DNA from 3 places in the Marinobacter sp. OP 3.4 genome. Region 2 is predicted to be linked to each of the others. Evidence: predicted binding sites of a transcription regulator. Region 2 holds the regulator's gene; each other region holds the start of a gene.

Region 1 (2,240 bases), on a different contig from region 2:
CTGGTGAGGCCGCTCGAAGTTCTCCGCGTCCAGGTCCGGAAAATCCTCCGCCGATAGGGTGCCGTCCTCGATCAGTGAACGGGCGGCTTCCTGGTAGATGTCCGCGCGGTAGACCTCCTTCGCCGTTTTCATGTACCAGTCATCCGATTTGGCTTCCGGGATCTGGCCCCAGCGGCGCATCTGGCTCAGGTACCAGATGGCGTCAGACGGGTACGGGTAGGTGGCGTAGTAACGGAAGAACACGTTGAAGTCCGGTACTTTCCGCACATCGCCCTTCTCGTACTCGAAGGTGCCGGTCATGGAGTTGGCGATTACTTCCTCATCCGCACCCACGTACTGGGAGCGGGCCAGGATCTCCACCGCCTCGTCCCGGTTGGCGTTATCGTTCTCGTCCAGCCAGTGGGCGGCACGGATCAGCGCCCGCAACAGCCTCAGGTGGGTATTCGGATTCTCCTCGGCCCATTGCTCGGTCACGCCAAACACCTTTTCAGGATTGTTGGGCCAGATCTCGTAGTCGGTGATCACCGGCACACCGATACCCTTGAACACCGCCTGCTGGTTCCAGGGCTCGCCCACGCAGTAGCCCTGGATGGTGCCGGCCTCCAGGGTGGAGGGCATCTGCGGCGGCGGAGTCACGGACAGGTGCACGTCTGCCTCCAGAGTGCCACTGGTGTCACCCCGCTGGGGCGCGTAGAAGCCGGGGTTCAGGCCGCCGGCCGCCAGCCAGTAACGCAGCTCATAGTTATGGGTGGACACCGGGAACACCATGCCCATGCGGAAGCGCTCGCCCTGGTCGCGGTACTGTTCCACCACGGGTTTCAGGGTGCTTGCGCTGATGGGGTGTTGCGGGTTGCCCGTGTCGTTGGCAGGGATCTGCGGCTCCATCATCTCCCAGACATCGTTGGAAACGGTGATGCCGTTGCCGTTCAGGTCCATGCTGAACGCGGTAATAATGTCGGCCTGGGTGCCATAGCCGATGCTGGCGCCCAGCGGCTGGCCCGCCAGCATGTGGGCGCCGTCCAGTTCACCGGTGATGACCCCGTCCAGCAGCACCTTCCAGTTGGCCTGGGCCTCCAGTTCCACGAACAGGCCCTCGTCCATGAAGAAGCCCTGCTCCCAGGCCACTGCCAGGGGGGCCATATCCGTCAGCTTGATAAAGCCCAGCTTCAGGTCCGGCTTTTCCGCCGGGCCGATCTCGGCGTGGGCGGTACCCGTCAGTCCGAGGACCAGGGACGCGGCCAGTATCAGATTCCGTTTCATTATTGCTTCCCCCAAACGTCTTTCACTCGATATTTCGCCCAAAAAAAAAGCGCCTGTCCCCCGGTTTCCAGGGAGACAGACGCCAATGTCTGCAGATCAGTCAGAATGTCAGTGGGATCCTCAGGACATGCGCTGGGACTCCCGGAGCCGACCACGCCATTGGGCCCGCTCTTGTCCAGGACATTGCAGAACCTGTGCCAGTTCTGAATTCCCTTGTAAAACAGCGTTGTGAAAATTTTCGGCAATGAGTTGGCGGGATTCCCCGGGAAATCGGCGGTGCATTTTCGGGCGCTGCGCACCAGTCATGTGCGGAAAGTGGCGATGATTGGGTAGGGGCTGATCCTTATGCCCTTCTTTATAGGGCGGGCCGACGTCCGTAATGACCTGATGCCATGGACATTTACCAACACCGGTCTTCCGGAAGGTCCGTATCCGAGGGCTGTGGAACCATTCTTGCTTATTATTGAACACAACCAATTTGATGTTCCGCCAGCGATACCAGTCTCTGGCGGGATAACAGCGGGCAACGAAGCCCGACGGATCTGCTCTCAGAGTCTGAGGACTCCTTGAGGGGGCAGGGCCGTCGGGCTTTTTGTTTGTCCGGCCACTGGACACAGGGAATTTGCGGAGCGACCGTGAGCAACCAGAACCTCCAACAACCGCGTCGGACCACCTGCCCCTACTGTGGTGTGGGTTGTGGCGTGCTGGCCACACCCCATTCCAACGACCGGGCGGCAGGCGGGCCACCGGTGGCGGGCGACACCTCGCATCCGGCGAACCATGGCCGGCTTTGCGTCAAGGGCTCCAGCCTGCACGAGACCACCGGCAGCCAGGGGCAGACCCTCTACCCCCGGGTGCTGGGCAGCCGGGTCACCTGGGATCGGGCACTGGACGAGGTGGCCGGCGCCATTCGTGCAGCGGTGGAAAACCATGGTCCGGAATCGGTGGCCTTCTACCTGTCCGGTCAGCTGCTGACCGAG
Region 2 (2,240 bases):
GGCCGTTGCTCCGTGCATCCGGTCAACGTTCTTTTCCTTGTGCTTGAGGATCTGCCGGTCAAGCTTGTCCACCAGGGCATCGATGGCGGCGTACATGTCATCGTTTTCGGCCTTGGCGTGGATTTCGCCACCGACCACGTGCAGGGTGGCCTCCGCGATCTGGCGTACCTTTTCCACCTCCAGGGTTACCTGACAGTTGCTGATGTGATCGAAGTGGCGCTCAAGTTTTTCGAATTTCTCGTTGATGTAATCCTTGAGGGAGGGAGTCAGTTCGACATGATGACCGGAAATGTTCAGTTGCATGGGCTTCTCCTGTTTGTCAGACCCTTTGTGTCAGACCAGTCGCTTCCGCTCGTTGGAGGGCGGAATATGCATGGCTTCACGGTATTTTGCCACCGTTCGCCTAGCCACCTTGATGCCCTGCTCTCCCAGCATGGTGGCAATCTTGCTGTCACTGAGCGGCTTCTTCGGGGTTTCCGCCGCAATCAGTTTCCTGATCATTGCGCGAATGGCCGTGGACGAGCATTCGCCGCCTTCCTCGGTGCTCACGTGGCTCGAGAAGAAGTACTTCAGCTCGAAGATGCCACGGGGCGTGTGCATGAACTTTTGCGTGGTGACCCGGGAAATGGTGGATTCGTGCATTTCCACAGCCTGGGCGATGTCCGACAGGATCAGCGGTTTCATCGCTTCTTCCCCATGGTCCAGAAAACCCTGTTGATGTTCAACTATTCGTGTCGCCACCTTCAACAGGGTCTCGTTCCGACTCTGCAGGCTCTTGATGAACCATTTCGCTTCCTGGAGCTGGTCCCGCAGGTAGGTGTTGTCGGCACTGCTGTCGGCACGCCTTATAAGGGAAGCATAGCTGGCATTGACACGAATGCGCGGGGCAATTTCAGGATTCAGTTCCACCCGCCAGCGGCCCTTGTCCTTGCGTACGATCACGTCCGGAATGACGTAGTCCGGCTCGGATGTGTCCAGGGCGTTGCCCGGGTGCGGATTGAGGGCGGTGATAACCGCCAGCACTTCCCGCAACTGGTCTTCCTTCAGGCGGCTGCGCCGTAACAGCTGGGCGTAGTCGCGGTTACCCAGCAGATTGATGTAGTGGGTGATCACCAGTCGTGCCTTGTCCAGCCACGGGGTGTCCGCCGGCAGCTGGTTGAGCTGGATCAGCAGGCATTCCTGCAGGTCACGGGCAAAGACGCCGGGCGGGTCGAAGTGCTGCAGGCGGCGCAGGACCGCTTCCACCTCGTCCATTTCCACCGGGTCCTCGTCTTCGTCATCCATCAGTCCGGAATGGATTTCCTCCAGGTGGGAGGTCAGGTAGCCGCGCTCATCCACGGCATCCAGCAGGGCATGGGCGATGGCGGCATCCCGCTCGCCCATGGGCGTCAGGTTGAGTTGCCATTCCAGGTGGTCGTGCAGGGTCTCGGTGGTGGGGCTGCGGCTTTCGAAATCGGAGTCATTGTCGTCATCGCCCCGGGAGGCGGGAGCCGGCGCGGACTGATAGATGTCATCCCAGGCGGTGTCCACCGGCAGGTCGTCGGGAATGTTGTCGGAGGGATTGTTATCCGCCGACCAGTCCGATTCCTCCCAGGTATTGTCGGCTGCGGACTCACCTTCCGAGGCGCTGACCGACTCCTCGTTGCTGTCATTGTTGTCCCGCTCGGCGTCGGAAGACTCGTCGGTGTCCTCCTCCTCGGAGGTTTCCAGCATCGGGTTGGAATCCAGGGCCTGCTGGATTTCCTGCTGCAGGTCCAGTGTGGAAAGCTGGAGCAGACGGATCGCCTGTTGCAGTTGTGGGGTCATCGTCAGGCTCTGACCCATCTTTAACTGTAAGGAGGCTTTCATCACCATGGTTTCACATCCATCGCCCTTCTGAGGTAGCCGGTAACAGAATCGTTGCAAAAAGACACTGATTCAGCTCAAAAAATAGCTGAAATCAGGCAAAAAAATCAGCGTTACCGGATACTTGGAAATAACAAGCAAGTTCTTTGCCGAGTGTACCCCCTTGCTGCTGCCAACACAATTGCAGGGCGTGTGGACTGTGTTGCAGTGTGTTATCGGATGGGCCAACCGGATCACAGCCTGAATTCGTTCCCCAGGTACACTTCCTTCACCTGCTGGTTGGCCAGGACGTCATCCGCGGAGCCTGAGGCAATGATGTGGCCGCTGCTGACGATATAGGCTTTTTCGCAGATATCCAGTGTTTCCCGCACGTTATGGTCGGTGATCAGCACGCC
Region 3 (2,240 bases), on a different contig from region 2:
TTCCTGCCGCGATACCCTCAACGGGGTCTGCGCCTCCTCAGCATCAGGGCCCCAAGTCCGAACATCAATACCCCCCATGAGGCTGGCTCTGGCACCTCCGTCGGGTCACCAGGGGCATAGGCGACAAGACCGCCGGCGCTGAAGTTCGAATTGATGTTCAACTGTGAGAACGAGCTGTCAGCGATAGTACCGTCCAGCAAGTCTTGTAAGCCATCGAAGCCGGCCAGGAAGATTTCGTTTCCGGCGTCGCTGTCCGCATCGGCTTCAAGCAGTAACTGATAGTACGAACCATCGAAGGCCAAACCACCCGCACTGAAGTTCGGGTTGATGTTCAGCTGTGAAAACGAGCTGCTGGCGACAGTACCGTCCAGCAGGCTTTGGAAACTGTCGAAACTGGCCAGGAAAATTTCGTTTCCGGCATCGCCATCCGCATCGGATTCAAGCAGTAACTGGTAGGAGGAACCGTCGAAGGCCAAACCACCGGCGCTGAAGTTTGGATTGACGTTCAGCTGTGAAAACGAACTGCCGGCGACAGTACCGTCCAGCAGGCTTTGAAAACTGTCGAAACTGGCCAGGAAGATTTCGTTTCCGGCGTCGCCGTCCACATCGGATTCAAGCAGTAACTGGTAGGACGAACCGTCGAAGGCCAGGCCGCCAGAACTGAAGTTTGAATTGAGGTTCAGCTGAGAAAACGAACTACTGTTGATAGTGGCATCTATCAGGCTTTGGTAACTGTCAAAATTGGCCAGGAAGAGTTCACTGCCGGCATCACTGTCATCATTGGACTCAAGCAGTAGGTCTATGGGCATTGCGTGTGACTGGATCGAACCGAGGTACAGTATCGCGGCGAAAATCGATAGCAAAGAAGATCGGCTTAACATGGTCTGTCTCCCGTTCGCTGAGTAGAGGGAACAGAATGCATATTCAGCGCCAATGCTGTTTGTTGTTATCAATTAACGGGTTAGGATTTTGCGCCAAACCGGTGTGTAAGCTTATTCGACAGACCCGGGGCTGGGACAGGGCCAAAACCCGAAAACCGGACTGGTCAGAAATCGATTTGTCCCGGTTTGCGGTTTGCTATCAATCCGGGCCCGGTTGGTACCTGATCAACCGGGTGAAGTGATATCCTCATGCGCCACTATCAAGTACACAAATCCAGCCTGGATGCCGACACCCGGCAGGCCACCGTCAATCCGGAGTTTGAGCCTTACCCATGAGAGTCATTATTCGCTATTTTTTCCGCACCCTGCGCCTGGTCCTGACACCCTTCATGCTGCTCAGTGAGAAGCTCAGCACACCCAGGGGCATCACCCGCGCCGCTGACGATCAGGCCCGCGTCGACGAGGCCAGCAAGGATCTCGCCCTGTACCAGTTCACGGCCTGCCCGTTCTGTATCAAGGTACGCAAGGAAATCGCCCGGCTGGGTCTGAACATTGAAACCCGCAATGCCCAGCATGACCCGCAGCACCGTGCCGCGCTGGAGGCTGGCGGCGGTCGCGTCAAGGTGCCTTGCCTGAAGATTCGTCAGGATGATGGCAGTGAGCGCTGGCTGTACGAGTCTGCCGAGATCAAGGCGTGGCTGCAGGAACGGTTTGAGCCGGCCTGATCGCGATGGCCGCTGGAGTCAACGCCGCCGCTGGCTATAATGGCGGTCTTTGAACTGTCACAGGGAAACCCTATGCCCATCGAAAAGAATCAAGTGGTCCTGTTCCATTACAGTGTCAGTGATGAACAGGGCAACGTCGTTGAAGACTCCCGTGACGGCGAGCCGAACGCCTACCTGCATGGCCACGGCGGCATTATCCGGGGCCTGGAAGAAGCCCTGGAAGGTCGCGAGGCCGGTGAGAGCTTCAGCGTGACGGTCTCTCCGGAGAAAGCCTACGGTCCTCGCAAGCCCGATGCCGTGCAGCGCGTGCCGATCAAGCATCTGATGGGGGCAAAACGCTGGAAAGCGGGCATGATCGCCCAGGTGAAAACCGAGCAGGGCCCGCGCCATGTGGTCGTCGCCAAGGTCGGCCACAAGTTTGCCGATGTGGACACCAACCACCCCATGGCCGGCAGAACCCTGACCTTCGATATCGACATCATTGAAGTACGCGATGCCGATGCGGAAGAGCTGGCCCACGGCCATGCGCATGGGCCAGGTGGGCACCATTGAGGGGAAAGGAAGCCCCTATCCCGCCAGGCTCGGGTGATCGTGCCCGGCACCATTGAACCGCGACAGCCTGGCGCTGAAGGTC

The links. The regulator sigma-54, encoded in region 2, starts transcription at its own class of promoters, with help from an activator protein. The targets are predictions, from matches to a motif close to ANTGGCATNNANNTTGCTNT.
Region 1: RO069_RS07365 (CmpA/NrtA family ABC transporter substrate-binding protein) is a predicted target of sigma-54. The motif match lies at 1,443-1,462, and genes of this name have one in related genera.
Region 3: RO069_RS06260 (PEP-CTERM sorting domain-containing protein) is a predicted target of sigma-54. The motif match lies at 916-935, and genes of this name have one in related genera.

The regions. Positions count from the first base shown of each region.
Region 1 is NZ_JAVVLT010000037.1:22,485-24,724, reverse strand. Features, by position in the region: gene RO069_RS07365 (CmpA/NrtA family ABC transporter substrate-binding protein) at 1-1,260, opposite strand, end outside; gene RO069_RS07360 (nitrate reductase) at 1,896-2,240, shown strand, end outside.
Region 2 is NZ_JAVVLT010000107.1:22,844-25,083, forward strand. Features, by position in the region: gene hpf (ribosome hibernation promoting factor) at 1-303, opposite strand, end outside; gene RO069_RS18140 (RNA polymerase factor sigma-54) at 334-1,848, opposite strand; gene lptB (LPS export ABC transporter ATP-binding protein) at 2,079-2,240, opposite strand, start outside.
Region 3 is NZ_JAVVLT010000032.1:232,595-234,834, reverse strand. Features, by position in the region: gene RO069_RS06260 (PEP-CTERM sorting domain-containing protein) at 18-881, opposite strand; gene RO069_RS06255 (glutaredoxin family protein) at 1,214-1,606, shown strand; gene RO069_RS06250 (FKBP-type peptidyl-prolyl cis-trans isomerase) at 1,679-2,158, shown strand.